One region of the Pseudoduganella rhizocola genome, then DNA from elsewhere that is predicted to be linked to it. Evidence: predicted binding sites of a transcription regulator. Region 1 holds the regulator's gene; each other region holds the start of a gene.
What was found. The regulator FNR, encoded in region 1, switches genes on or off when oxygen is low (the NO sensors DNR and NnrR bind a similar motif). The targets are predictions, from matches to a motif close to TTGATNNNNATCAA.

Region 1 (3,338 bases):
CTCCTGGCCTGCTTTGGTGAGGGTCAGCACGCGGTTGCGTTCGTCGCGCGGGTCACGGTTGCGCACCAGGTAGCCTTCCGCCTCCAGGCGTTTCACCAGGGGCGTGATGGAACCCGAATCCTGCTGCAGGCGTTCGGCAATGTCCTTGATGCCCAGCCCTTCCTGTTCCCACAGCACCACCATCACCAGGTATTGCGGATAGGTGAGGTTCAGCGCGCTGAGCAGCGGCTTGTACAGCTGCGTCATCTTCAGCGATGTGGAATACAGTTTGAAGCAGAGATGCTGGTCGAGCGAAGGCGGTTGTGGTTTCGGCATGGCGATAGCCTAACAAATTTCGCGACAGGCAGCCAAATCGGCTTGCTTAGCCGTAGGCGGCGTCGGGAATCGTCGACAGGGCGCGGAAAGCCGGTTTGCCGAACAGGTAGCCCTGCATCAGGCTGATGCCTGCGGCGCGCAGGAAATCGCGCTCGGCAGCAGTTTCGATGCCTTCCGCCAGCACGCGGATGCCCAGCTCGCGGCTGATGGCCATCACGCCGTGCACGATGGCCTGCTTCGGCTTATTGCTGTCGATATCGCGCACCAGGGCCATGTCCAGCTTCAGCACATCGGGCTGGTATTCGGCCAGCAGGTTGAGCCCCGCGTAGCCTGCGCCGAAATCATCGATCGCGGTGCGGAAGCCGAAGCGGTGGTATTCGCGGAAAATATTCACGAGGTGGGCGCGGTCGGCCACCTCCTCGCCTTCCGTCACCTCGAAAATGATGTTCTCCAGCGGGAATCCGAACTCGCGCGCGGCCTCGAACGTGCCCTGGATGCAGGCGGCCGGCTGGTAGACCGCGTTCGGCAGGAAATTGATCGACAGGCTTTCCCGCATCCCCAGTTCGGCCGCGCCCTTGATCGCTTCGCGCCGGCAAGCCTGGTCGAACTGATAGCGGTTGCGGTCATCCACCTGCGACAGCACCGACCATGCCGATTCGCCATCGCGGCCGCGCACCAGCGCTTCATAGGCGTAGATGGAACGCGTGTCGCAATCCACGATAGGCTGATAGGCAAATGCAAACTTGAACGGCAGCGGTTCAGCCGTGCGGCATTTGCCGCAGCTGCGATGCTCGGCGGGCACCTCGGGCTGAATCGGGATCATTTTGTGTCTTTTTGGAAAATGAAGTCACAGTGTAACGTTTTGCAATGTTGCGCGCGCGGTTTGTTCAATCGTGCGCTTTGCCGGTACACTGGAGCCATGAACGAGCTCCCATCCCTTACCCTGCCCGGCGCCACCATCGAGATTCTGAAGGCGCGCTGCTCCACCTGCAGCATGCACCAGCTTTGTCTGCCGATGGGGCTGGACATGGGCGATATCGATAAGCTGGACCGCATCATCGGCCGCCGCCGCAAGATCGAAAAAGGCAGCTCCTTGTTCCGTGTGGGAGATCCTTTCGGCAGCCTGTACGCGATCCGTCTCGGCCATTTCAAGACCTACCAGATCAATGCCAACGGCGAGGAACAGGTGACCGGCTTCCAGATGGGAGGCGAGCTGCTGGGCATGGACGCGATCAGCACCGACCGCCACTATTGCAGTGCCGAGGCGCTGGAAGACAGCGAAGTGTGCGAGATTCCCTTCTCCAGCCTGGAGCAGCTGCTGGTCGATATGCCCACCCTGCTGCGCCACTTCCACCGCATGATGAGCCAGGAGATCACGCGCGAGCAGAGCGTAATGCTGCTGCTGGGGAATATGCAGGCCACGCAGCGTTTCGCGGCCTTCCTGGTCAACCTCGCCTCGCGCTATGAAGCGCGCGGCTATTCCAGCACGGCCTTCCAGCTGCGCATGTCGCGCGAGGACATCGGCAATTACCTCGGCCTGACCATCGAGAGCATCAGCCGGCTGCTGAACAAGTTCAAGAAGCTGGGCCTGATCGCGGTGAACAACCGCGAACTTCAGGTGCTGGACCTGCCGCGCCTCAAGGCCATTACCGCCGGCACCGAAGTCTGCGCTTAACGCGCGTCCGCTGCCAGCACCAGCTCGCGCTGCGCGGGCCAGTGCCAGTTGCCCTCCAGCCGCCAGCTGCGCTGGCCGCCTTCCGCCAGCACCACCCAGCGGCTGCGTTCCAGCAGCGGCAGCGGTGCGATGAAGTTTCCTTCCGCATCCGGCCGCACGGTGAGCCGCACGTCGCGCGCGGGCTGGGTGGCGTGCGCCAGGTGCAGTTCCACGTCCCCGGGCGGCAGCGCCGTACGGGTTCTGATACGGCCCGCCAGCGCGCCTTGCGCCGCGTTATAGCGCAGTTCCAGCGACAGGCCGAGGGCCGAAGCCACGCGGTCGCGGCGCAAGTCCTGGTTGATGGCCTTGCCGCGCTTGTAATAGTCGCCGACCACCAGCGCATCCTGCTGCGCGAAAGCGATATAGCTGGTGTAGGCGCAGGCCGCGAGCACGATGGCCGGCCCGGCCATCAGCAGCCAGGGCCAGCGATGGGTATACCAGGGGGCGGACGGCTTGTTCATCTCTTCTCCTTAGCGCGGCACAATGAAGACCGCCTCTTCGCGTACGGAAATCGACGGGTCGTCGAGCGCCTGCAGCGACACTTCAATCTTGTTCGAGCCTTTCTTCGCCGCGCCGTAGGCGGTGCGCAGGCGCACGGGCACGGCGCGCGTCTCGGTCGGGCCAACCGTCACTTCCAGGTCCGACACCACCACCAGCGTCGGCAGCCCGCTTACGCTGATGCGGTAGCTGTGCTGCCGTTCAGTGGTGTTCATGATCTGCAGCCGGTAAACATTCTCGATATCGCCATCCTCCACTTCACGGCCCATGGAGCCGCGGTCGCGGATCACGTCCATCTTGAGTGGCGTGCGCAGCCACAGCGAGGCCAGGAAGGCCAGCGCCACGGCGCACAGCAGGCCGCTATATGCCAGCACGCGCGGACGCATGGCGCGGCGCCGGATCTGCTCAACGCTCAGGCCCTCGGCCATGGCGCGGTCGGTGCTGTAGCGGATCAGGCCGCGCGGCTGCGCAATCTTGTCCATCACGCTGTTGCAGGCATCCACGCAGGCGGCGCAGCCTATGCATTCATACTGCAGTCCCTTGCGGATATCGATGCCGGTCGGGCAGACCTGCACGCACATCGAGCAGTCGATGCAGCCGCCTGCCGAACGCGGGCTGCGCGGCTCGCCGCGTTTCGCATCGTAGGTGATGATCAGCGAATCGCGGTCGAACATCGAACTCTGGAAGCGCGCATACGGGCACATGTACTTGCACACCTGTTCGCGCAGCCAGCCCGCGTTGCCGTAGGTGGCGAAGCTGTAGAACAGCACCCAGAACCATTCCCAGGGGCCGAAGGTCAGCGTGCGCACCT
Region 2 (3,338 bases), on a different contig from region 1:
CCACCGCGGCCTGCGCGGCAGTAAGGCCCTCCTTCATCATGGCCTCCACGTCGGCATTGGAGGTTTTGACGTTCTCGCCGAAGTCCCATTCAATCGGCAGCGCATCCAGCGCCGTGCGGGCGCGCCACCAGGTGTCGGCCACCACGGCGACCGCGCTGTCGCCGACCTGCAGCACCTTCTTCACACCCGGCTTGCCCTTGATGGCATCCGCATTGAAGCTCTTGACCTTGCCGCCGAAGACCGGGCAGTCCTTGATGGCAGCGTTCAGCATGCCCGGCATTGTGAGGTCCATGCCGTAGATCTGCTTGCCCGTGGTCTTGTCGACGGTATCGAGGCGGGCCAGGCGCTTGCCGGCGATCTTCCAGTCCTTTGGATCTTTCAGCTTGATGTCGGCAGCCGCCGGCGCCTGCAGCTTGCCGGCGGCATCCGCGACCTGGCCGTAGCTCAGTTTGCGGCCGCTCGGCGTGTGCGTGATGACGCTGGCCGCGGCGATGCACTCCGTGGCTGGCACGTTCCACTGCGCGGCGGCGGCCTGCACCAGCATCGTACGCGCCGCAGCGCCGCCCTTGCGCACGTACTCGTGCGATTCGCGCACACCGCGGCTGCCGCCAGTGGAGAAGCTGCCCCACACGCGGTTGCGGGCCAGGTTGGCGCCCGGGGTTGGATATTCGGTTGTTACCTTGCTCCAGTCGGCATCCAGTTCTTCCGCCACCAGCTGGGCGAGCCCGGTCAGCGTGCCCTGGCCCATTTCGGAACGGGCGATGCGGATGATGATGGTGTCGTCCGGCTTGACCACTACCCAGGCATTGATCTCCGGCGCCTGCGCACCCTGCGCCATGGCGTCGAAAGGAATGTGGAAGCCGAACATCAGGCCGGCCGCAGCAGCGGTGGAGCGGCCGAGGAAGGAACGGCGCGATGGGGATGCGGGAACGGCGCTCATGCTTTGCTCCCTTCCACATGCTCGATTGCCAGGCCGGCCGTTTTCGGGTCGCCGCCGCGCGCCACCACATGGATCGCCTTGCGCACGCGGTTATAGGTGCCGCAGCGGCAGATGTTGGTCATCGCCGCATCGATATCGGCATCCGTCGGTTTCGGTTTTTCCTTGAGCAGGGCGGTGGCCGCCATGATCATGCCGGACTGGCAGAAGCCGCACTGCGGCACGTCCAGCGCGGCCCAGGCCTTCTGCACGGGATGCGAGCCGTCCGGCGACAGGCCTTCGATGGTGACGATCTTCTGTTCGGCAGTCACGGTGGAGACAGGGCGCACGCAGCTGCGGGTCGGTTCACCGTCGATATGCACGGTGCAGGCGCCGCATTGCGCAATGCCGCAACCGTATTTGGTGCCGGTAAGCCCCAGCTGTTCCCGGAGCACCCATAGGAGCGGCGTGTCTTCCTCCGCCTCGAAATCACGTACCTGTCCATTGACGTTCAACTTCATGCCTGTCTCCTGAGAGTGGATTTTCCGGGGGTCGAGCGGGGCTATATTACTCCGCTTTTTTAAAGTATGTGTTCATCTCGGCAATTTTGACTTAGATCAAAGTTTTTATTGTGCCTGATCAATAAACTTCTCTCTGCAAACTGATCAAAAGAGAGAGGATTCATCATGAAACGCGCAGTACTTGCAGTCATCGCCACCACCGCCGCCCTGATGGGCGCCAATGCATTCGCCGAGTCCACGCCATGGCTGGTGCGGGCCCGCGCCGTGCACATCGACCCGGCCGACAAGTCCGATCCGGTGGGCGGCACTGGCGCGGCGGACCGCATCGCCGTCAGCAGCAAAACCATTCCGGAAGTCGATATCAGCTACTTCTTCACGCCGCATGTCGCGGCCGAGCTGGTGCTGACCTATCCGCAAAAGCACGACGTTTACCTGGACGGTAAAACCATCGGCACCTTCAAGCACCTGCCGCCAACCCTGCTTGCGCAATATCACTTCACGCCGGCCGAACAGTTCAGCCCTTACGTTGGCCTTGGCCTGAACTGGACCACCTTCTCGAAGAACAAGCTGCTCGGCGGCCAGGGCAGCCTGGAACACGACAGCTTCGGCCTGGCGGTGCAGGCGGGCTTCGATGTAAAGCTTGACAAGAACTGGTCCCTCAACGTGGATGTGAAGAAGGTGCAGCTGCGCAGCGACGTGCTGATCGGCGGCGCCAAAGCCAGCCGCGTGAAGGTCGATCCCGTGCTGTTTGGCGTGGGCGTCGGCTACCGCTTCTGAAAACCTTTTATAACGACTTTTTTCTCCAGCCTTTGCCTGCTTCCGGTTCGCGCCGGCGGCAGGTTTTTTTGCGTTCCAGTGCCGCAGGAATGCAGTCTGTCGCATGCTGCAAGCCTGTTTAAGAAAGCCTTGCTATGCTGAGTCCAACGATGGGAGAACATCTTGGAACGACGCACCGTACTTGCTTTGATTGCCAGCCTTGCATTACATGCCAGCGCGCGGGCGACGACGGTTAAACCGGTCGCCAGCGGCCAGCTGCGCACGGAGTGGATGGAAAACATGCGGCGCTATAACGGCGTTGTGTACTACCCGCTGAGCGGGCCGGCGGACCGCTACCCCTTCCTCGTTTTCGCACCCGGCATGGGCAAGGTGGCGGGCGACTACGATGCCTTGCTGGAGGCCGTGGCCAGCCAGGGCTTCGTAGTCGCCGCGATCCGCGCCTCGGCGCCGGCGCGCAGCGCCGGCAGCAGCGACTACCTGGCAATGATGCAGGAGATTTTCGCCATGGCCGGGCGCATGGAGAAGATGAACCGCGAACGCAACAATCCCCTGGCCGGCCGCATCAACACCCGCGGCTACGGGGTGTTCGGCCATTCGCTGGGCGGCGCCGCGGCCGTGATGGCGGCGGGCGGCGATGCGTCCATCCGCGCCGTGATCAACCTGGACGGCGACCTGGTGGGCGAAGCGCAGCAGGTGCGTCCGCGCCAGCCGCTGGCCTACCTGGTGAGCGAAACGCCATCGGCCACCGGCTGGCTGGAACGCTGGGGCGCCAGCAAGTCCGAGCGGCGCCGTGAAGCGGTGTGGAAGGATACCTGCGGGCGCTCCGCGGCGCCCTTCCGGGCCCGCATGGGCGGCATGCAGCACGGCGATTTCGCGGGCGGCGGGGAACGCAGCATTGCCATGAGCGCGGCGCTGGTGGGCGCCTTCTTTGCGGCGCACCTGTCCGAGGGCGCGGCCTCGAACGACGCACTCGCGTCCACCTTGCGCAGCTATCCCGAAATCGTCACGCTGCCTTAGTCAGCGGCCCGCCAGCTGCGCGCCCAGCTCGCGCGCGAACTGGCGGCGCCTGGCTTCCGGCAGCCAGGCGCCAACCTCCACCTTCACGCCCCGCGCTTCCAGCGTGA
Region 3 (3,338 bases), on a different contig from region 1:
CGAAGCGTTCCTGGTCGCGGTGGCCGTTGAACACCACGATCGTGACCCGGCTTGCGGCCTTCAGCAGCGGCAGGGCCAGGGTGGCGGCGCGGGTCGCTTCCTGGCTGGCGTCCCACGCCAGCAGGGCGTGGCCTCCCAGCTGGTCCGGGCAGCCCGCGTAAGGCGTGACGAGCACTGGCCGCGGCGCGTTCATCAGCACATATTCGGGCAGGTCGTAGCGCGAACCGGGCACCGCAAGACTGCGGTCGGTCTGGCCCACGATGACGATATCGCTGTAGCGTGCGCGCAGCGCCATGCCGCCGTCCAGATCGTCGTTCGCCAGGCACTGCTCGAATGAGGCGACGCCCTCGGCGCGCGCAATGCCGTCGAAATGCTCCAGTGCCGCCCGCGCTTCGCGGTGCATCTCCGCATATTGCTCCGCAATGGCCGGACCGCCCAGCGCTATGCTTTCCGGCAGAACGAAGCGCGAGACGCCGGTGAGGGCGATGCCAACCAGATGCGCGTCCTGCGCATTGGCGAGGCGGGCGGCCAGCCGTATGCGCGCTTCCGCGGCGGGCGTCCGGTCGGCATGGACCAGGATGGTCTTGTAGCTCATGACAGTCCTTTCAATGGGCAAACAGCACGGGAATCTGGGCGTGGGACAGCAGCGAATACGTCACGCCGCCCAGCAGCCATTCGCGGTAGCGGCTATGGCCGTAGCAGCCCGCCACGATCAGGCCAGCTTCCGTGTCGCGGGCCAGCCCGAGCAGCGCCTGGCCGATGGGAGCTTCGGTACGCTGGCTGAATACTTCGACCCGTATGCCGTGGCGCGCCAGGTAAAGCGCCATATCGGCGCCGGGCTGTTCGCCATGCAGGCCGCTCGTGGTATCCGGATTGAACAGCGCGAGCAGCACGCTGGAGGCGCGCTGCAGGATGGGCAGGGCCGCCGTCAGTGCGCGTGTCGCTTCCATGCTGCCGTCCCAGCCCACGATCACGGTGCCGCCCACCGGCTGGCCGTCGTAGGTGTCCGGCACCACGAGCACCGGGCGCGGGCTGTTCAGGGCAACGTATTCGGGCAGCATGGTCACGAGGCGGGCGCGCTCGCCGGCGGCGGGCAACTGGCTCGTGATCACCAGGTCGGCATAGCGCGCCTGCAGGATGAGCGCGTTCTCCGGGCTGTCCTCCGTCAGCCGCGCTTCGATCTGCCCGGCGCCAAGCCGGCGCGCTTGCGCCAGGCCGCGCTCCAGCCGCTGCCGCGCCGCTTCGCGCAGCTCGTCGTAACGCACCAGCGGCAAGGGACCGGTAAGGGCGCCGTCCATGTAGTTGTAGTCGCGCGGCGCCAAACCGGTGGCGGCGCTGGCGACCAGGCGCGCATCCCATTCCTCCGCCAGTACCGCCGCGGCGTGCAGGCGGCTGTGCTGGGATGGGCTGTCGTCGATATGCACCACGATGGTCTTGATCATAAAGCCTCCTCAATGTGGAACTTCCACGGTTACTTTAGTAGTCTGTTTGCGCTGCGTCATCAGCACTTTTTGATGCAGATCAAAATCCCTGAAAAAATATTCTTGCGCCACTCCGGGCGCACATCCCCTACAATCGCCGCATGAAACTCGCCATGTTCAGCGCACAGCCTTACGACCGCCGTTCGTTCTCGGAGGCCCTCGCGGCTTCCGGCATGCAGGTGGACCTGGTGTGCCACGAAGCCCGCCTCGTGCCCGAAACGGCGGTGCTGGCCGATGGCGCGGACGCCGTCTGCGTGTTCGTCAACGACAGGCTGGATGCGCCAACGCTGGATGTGCTGGCGGCACAGGGCGTGCGTGCGGTACTGCTGCGCTGCGCGGGCTACAACCAGCTGGACGCGGCGGCTGCGGCGAAGCACGGCCTTTTCGTGGCGCGCGTGCCTGCGTACTCTCCGGAGGCCGTGGCGGAACACGCGCTGGCGATGATCCTGACGCTGAACCGGCACACGCATCGTGCCTATGCGCGGGTAAGGGAAGGGAACTTCTCGCTGGAAGGCCTGCTGGGCAGCACGCTGCACGGGAAGACGGCCGGCATTGTCGGCACCGGCAAGATCGGGCTGGCCACGGCGCGCATCCTGCGCGGTTTCGGCTGCCGCGTGATCGCTTACGATCCCATGCCGTCCGCCGCGTTCGCGGCACTGGGCGAAGCGGTGGCGCTGCCGAAACTGCTGGCAGAATCGGACATCGTGAGCCTGCATTGCCCGCTCACCGACGCCACCTGGCATATGCTGGATGCGCAGGCGCTGGCGCAGATGAAGCCGGGCGCCATGCTGGTGAACACCTCGCGCGGAGGCCTGGTGGACACGCCGGCCGTCATTGCGGCCCTCAAGAGCCGGCACCTGGGCGCGCTTGCCATCGACGTTTATGAGCAGGAAAGCGAATTCTTCTTCCATGACCATTCTTCCGAGATTATTGAGGACGACGTGCTGCAGCGCCTGATGACTTTCCCGAATGTGCTGGTCACTGGCCACCAGGGTTTCTTCACGCAGGAAGCGCTGCGCGAGATCGCCGATACCACCCTGTTCAACCTGGAATGCTGGCGCAGCGCCGCTTCCTGCCCCAATGCCATAGAACTGCCGCCCGCCCGATAGCGGCCCGCTATCGGCCCGATTGGTAATCTGCCAGAGCGGGCGGCCATAGTTCAGGTAGAATGATTCCGTAGCGCCCCATCCCGCGCTGCCGCCCATCTCCTGATGCCCAATCTTTGCATCGAGACATCAATGCAACATCAGGAAACCTTATGGCCGATACCTGCGAAGCCGCGCGCATCGACGCGCTGCGCAAACTGAATCTCCTCGATACGCCACCAAGCGAAGCCTTCGACCGCATCACCCGCATGGCGGCGCGCCTGTTCAATCTGCCGATTGCCGCCGTCTCGCTGACGGACACCGACCGCCAGTGGTTCAAATCCCGCGTGGGAATAGACCATTGGTCGATTCCGCGCATGCAGGCGCCGTGCGCCACCGTTGCAGGCAGTGCGCGCTTGCTGGTGCTGCCAGATCTCCAGGCCGATCCCGACTTCAGCGGCAGCCCGCTGGCGGCAAGCGGCGTGCGCTTCTATGCGGGCGCTCCGCTGACCACCCGCGACGGCCACTGCCTCGGCGCCATGTGCGTACTGGGCACCGAGCCGCGCCAGATCACGCCTGAAGAAGAGGCAGGGCTGGCCGATATGGCGGCAATGGTGATGGCGCAGATCGAGCTGCGGCACGCGGTGGGACGGCGCGATCCTGTCAGCGGCCTGCCGAACCGCACGCAGTTCTTTGAAGATCTGGCCGATATGGCCCACGAATTCGCAGCCGGCGAGCGCCGCTGCGCAGTGCTGGTCAACCTCGCCAGCGC
Region 4 (3,338 bases), on a different contig from region 1:
ATCGTCCAGCAGGCGGCTCATGCTGCGGCTGGCCAGCAGCTCCGTGGCATGGCGGTTGCTGCGCCCGGCGGGCAGCAGGCACAGCGCCGGGATATTGGTTTTCAGGATCACGTCCGACAGGTCGAGGTCGTCATCCAGCAGCACATCCATCAGCCCGGCGCGCGCGGGCAGGCCCAGCACGTTCAGCACCGAGGGCCGGGCCACGTCCGCATCCACCAGCAGCACCGTGGTGTCGCGTTCCATCGCCATGCTCATCGCGAGGTTGATCGCGCAGTAGGTCTTGCCTTCACCGGGCAGGGAGCTGGTGACGACGATCAGATTGCCGTGCCGGATGGCAGGACCGTCCTGGCCGCGCGCGGCACGCAGCAGGGGCCGCTTGATGAGGCGGAAGTCCTCGGCCACGCCGGTGCGTCCGCCCATGTGCGTGACCATGCCCAGCTGCTGCAACTGGGCCAGGTTGATTTCGCCAAACTGCGGATCGGGCCCGAGCAGCACCGGTTCACTGTGCGGGGGAAGGTCGTCAAAGGGCATCATCATTTCACCGCATCATGGTAAAAGCCATCACGCCGCCGTAGGACATCAGCAGCCCCGCCACCCCGGCACTGAAGCCGATGCGGCCCCGCAGGCGCCGCACCTTCTGCGGCGCGGTCCAGTTCATCGACACCCCGCCCAGCACGCGCAGGCCGGTGGCGTCGCGCAGCTCGGCCGGATTGCGGTAGGTCGGGCGCACCTGGCTGATCAGCAGCGCCGTGGCGGCGCCGGCCGCCAGCGCCACTGCAAGCACCAGGCTGAACAGCAGGGGACGGTTGGGGCCGACCGGCCGCAGCGGCACCGTGGGCGGATCGATGATCTTGAAGCTCATCATTTCCGTGGTCGAGCTCAGGTCGCCGGACAGCTTGGCCGCCTCGCGCTTGCTGATCAGCTTTTCGTAGTTTTCCTTGTTGATCTCGTAGTCGCGGTTCAGCTGCGACAGCTGCGATTCCACCTCCGGCACGGCCTGGCTCTGGGCCAGCAGGTGCTGGTGCCGCATGCCCAGTTCGCTGACCCGCGCCCGGGCCGATGCCACCCGCGCCTCAGCCTCGGCCAGCGCCACTTTCAGCTGCTGCAGCATCGGGCTGTAGTTCTTGCCGGGGTCGCTGCTCGCCGTGCGCTGGCTGGCCTCCTGTTTTTTCCGTTCTTCCAGGATGGCGATCAGGCGCCGGGTGGACACGATATCGGGATGCTGCTCGGTATATTGCAGCAGCAGCGCGTCCAGGTTCTTGTTCAGTACCGAAATGCGTCCGTCCAGTTCCGGATTATCCGGCAGGGCCGGCGCCAGTTCGGCGCCCAGAATCGGCTCGTCGCCGCTGATCTGGGACTGGATGGCGGCGCGCGCCTGCTCCAGTTCACGCAGTTCGAGGCGGGCATTGTTCAGCGCATCATTCGACATCAGCACCTGTGCGCCATAATCGATGCCCTGGCGCGGCAGCAGGAAACTGTTCTTCAGCTTGAACTCCTTCACCGAGTTCTCGGCCGCCAGCAGCTTGTCCTCGTAGATCTTGATCTGTTCGTCGATGAACTGCACGGCCTTTTCTGAATCGCCCCGCTTGCCCTTGAAACTGCCTTCCACGAAGATGGTCAGCAGCGACTGCACCACATCGCGCACCATGGCCGGGTCGCTGTGGTTATAGCTGATGGTGTAGATGTCGTAGTTGGCGGTGCCGCCGATGCGGATTTTCGACATCAGCGTTTCCAGCGCCTGCTCGTGTTCGCGCGGCGTCGTGGCGGCCACATCCATGTCCACCATGCGCATCACGCGTTCGATATTGGGGCGGCTGAGCAGGGTGCGGCTCATGATGGCCACCTGCTGTTCCAGGTTCGGCACGGTGGTCATGCCCGCCAGCAGCGGCTTCAGAATGCTCTGCGTGTCGACGAAGACGCGGGCCGTGGTCTGGTAGTCGTCCGGCAGCAGCATCACCTTGGTCCAGCCCAGCGTTGCGACCAGCCACATCACCACCACCGCATACCAGCGGTATTGCCAGATTCCCTGCAGGCTGGAGAGTACCTGCTTGACGATGTCTTCCATATCCAGCCTCCCTGGTAAGGAACGGCGACCCTTAGGCGATTATATGGATCGGTCCGTTTGGTTCCATCGCTACCCGCCCGGCGTTTGTGCCACATCAAAAAAACGGCGTACCGCCACGCAGGGGACGGCACGCCGCAAGTGACGACAGCGGAAACCTTCAGCTCTTACGGCGGCGGCTCAGCAGGGACATGCTCAGCAGGCCGGCGGCAACGATGGCCAGGGTGCCCGGTTCCGGCACCTCCTGTTGCAGGGCATTGGCCAGCGTGTTGTGCTGGATCGTGATCTGGTAGGTGGTGCCGGCGGCCAGCAGCGGGGTGATCTCCGAGAAGGCGAAGGTGGTCAGCGCGGCGTTGTAGGTCGAGGTGCCCGGCAGGCCGTCGGTGCGGCTGACGATGCTCTGGCCGTTCAGTTCATTCGGTGCAAAGCTGAAGACCGACAGGCCGGTACTCAGGTCCAGGATATTGATGCTCCAGGACATGCGGGCATTCGCATTCGAGGTGGCGCCGGCGTCGGCCGACACGAAGGCCTGGGCGAACGGGGTCGCATCGAAGGCGATCGTCATGGTGTCGGACACGCCCAGCGCGAACTGGAAGGTGGTCGAGGTGCCGACGTCGGAGTTACCCGAGGCCACCGAGTTCATCGCCGTCGAGGCATCGGCGCGCGTGGTGGCATGGGCGCCTGCCGGGCCGCCGTTGATCGAAATGGACGAGCCCGTCAGATTCTGGTCCGCGTAACCCAGGTTGCCCGGCACAGGTGGCGGGCTGGCGAACGGCGTGAAGTTGTTTTCGGCCAGCGGAGGGCAGGGCGCGCCTACGCACTGGTGCGCCACATCCGGGGTGCTGCCGCTCAGGATGCCGAGCGAGGCGGCGCCGTTGGCGAACACACCGTTCAGCGAGGCCGTGGCATGCGCATCGTTGGTGCCGGTCAGCGTCGAGAAATCGGCATTGCTGAAGGCGGTGCCGTTCGAATGCAGCAGGCGGAAGTTGTTGATGTCCAGAATCGCGGAGGCGAAGGTCGAGGCCTGGGCGCTGCCGATGGCTGCCAGCCCCAGGGCCGCTGCAGCCGCCGTGACCAGCAGGCTCTTTTTAATCAGGTTCATGGCTCACTCCTTAATGGGGTTTCGGTCACCGACTGGCGCCGATGCCTTCTCTCAGCAGCATCCGTGCCAGAAAAATAAGATCAATGGAATCAATAGCTTGGAAAGAAGACGGCGCTGGCGTGCTGAGAAATGACAAAAACGCCGACATTTGCGGAACTTCCACTCAGCCATAGC

Region 2: ACJRPG_RS23365 (OmpW/AlkL family protein) is a predicted target of FNR. The motif match lies at 1,524-1,537, and genes of this name have one in related genera.
Region 3: ACJRPG_RS09705 (universal stress protein) is a predicted target of FNR. The motif match lies at 1,512-1,525, and genes of this name have one in related genera.
Region 4: ACJRPG_RS08670 (XrtA system polysaccharide chain length determinant) is a predicted target of FNR. The motif match lies at 2,150-2,163, and genes of this name have one in related genera.

The regions. Positions count from the first base shown of each region.
Region 1 is NZ_JBJQIK030000004.1:390,211-393,548, forward strand. It holds gene ACJRPG_RS12150 (MarR family winged helix-turn-helix transcriptional regulator) at 1-315, opposite strand, end outside; gene ACJRPG_RS12155 (EAL domain-containing protein) at 362-1,138, opposite strand; gene fnr (fumarate/nitrate reduction transcriptional regulator Fnr) at 1,235-1,990, shown strand; gene ACJRPG_RS12165 (FixH family protein) at 1,987-2,490, opposite strand; gene ccoG (cytochrome c oxidase accessory protein CcoG) at 2,500-3,338, opposite strand, start outside.
Region 2 is NZ_JBJQIK030000015.1:43,992-47,329, reverse strand. It holds gene ACJRPG_RS23375 (xanthine dehydrogenase family protein molybdopterin-binding subunit) at 1-940, opposite strand, end outside; gene ACJRPG_RS23370 ((2Fe-2S)-binding protein) at 937-1,437, opposite strand; gene ACJRPG_RS23365 (OmpW/AlkL family protein) at 1,603-2,214, shown strand; gene ACJRPG_RS23360 (alpha/beta hydrolase) at 2,377-3,231, shown strand; gene ACJRPG_RS23355 (DUF2244 domain-containing protein) at 3,232-3,338, opposite strand, start outside.
Region 3 is NZ_JBJQIK030000003.1:538,952-542,289, reverse strand. It holds gene ACJRPG_RS09710 (universal stress protein) at 1-595, opposite strand, end outside; gene ACJRPG_RS09705 (universal stress protein) at 606-1,442, opposite strand; gene ACJRPG_RS09700 (2-hydroxyacid dehydrogenase) at 1,583-2,590, shown strand; gene ACJRPG_RS09695 (putative bifunctional diguanylate cyclase/phosphodiesterase) at 2,740-3,338, shown strand, end outside.
Region 4 is NZ_JBJQIK030000003.1:312,905-316,242, forward strand. It holds gene ACJRPG_RS08665 (XrtA-associated tyrosine autokinase) at 1-537, opposite strand, end outside; gene ACJRPG_RS08670 (XrtA system polysaccharide chain length determinant) at 539-2,065, opposite strand; gene ACJRPG_RS08675 (EDSAP-1 family PEP-CTERM protein) at 2,223-3,164, opposite strand.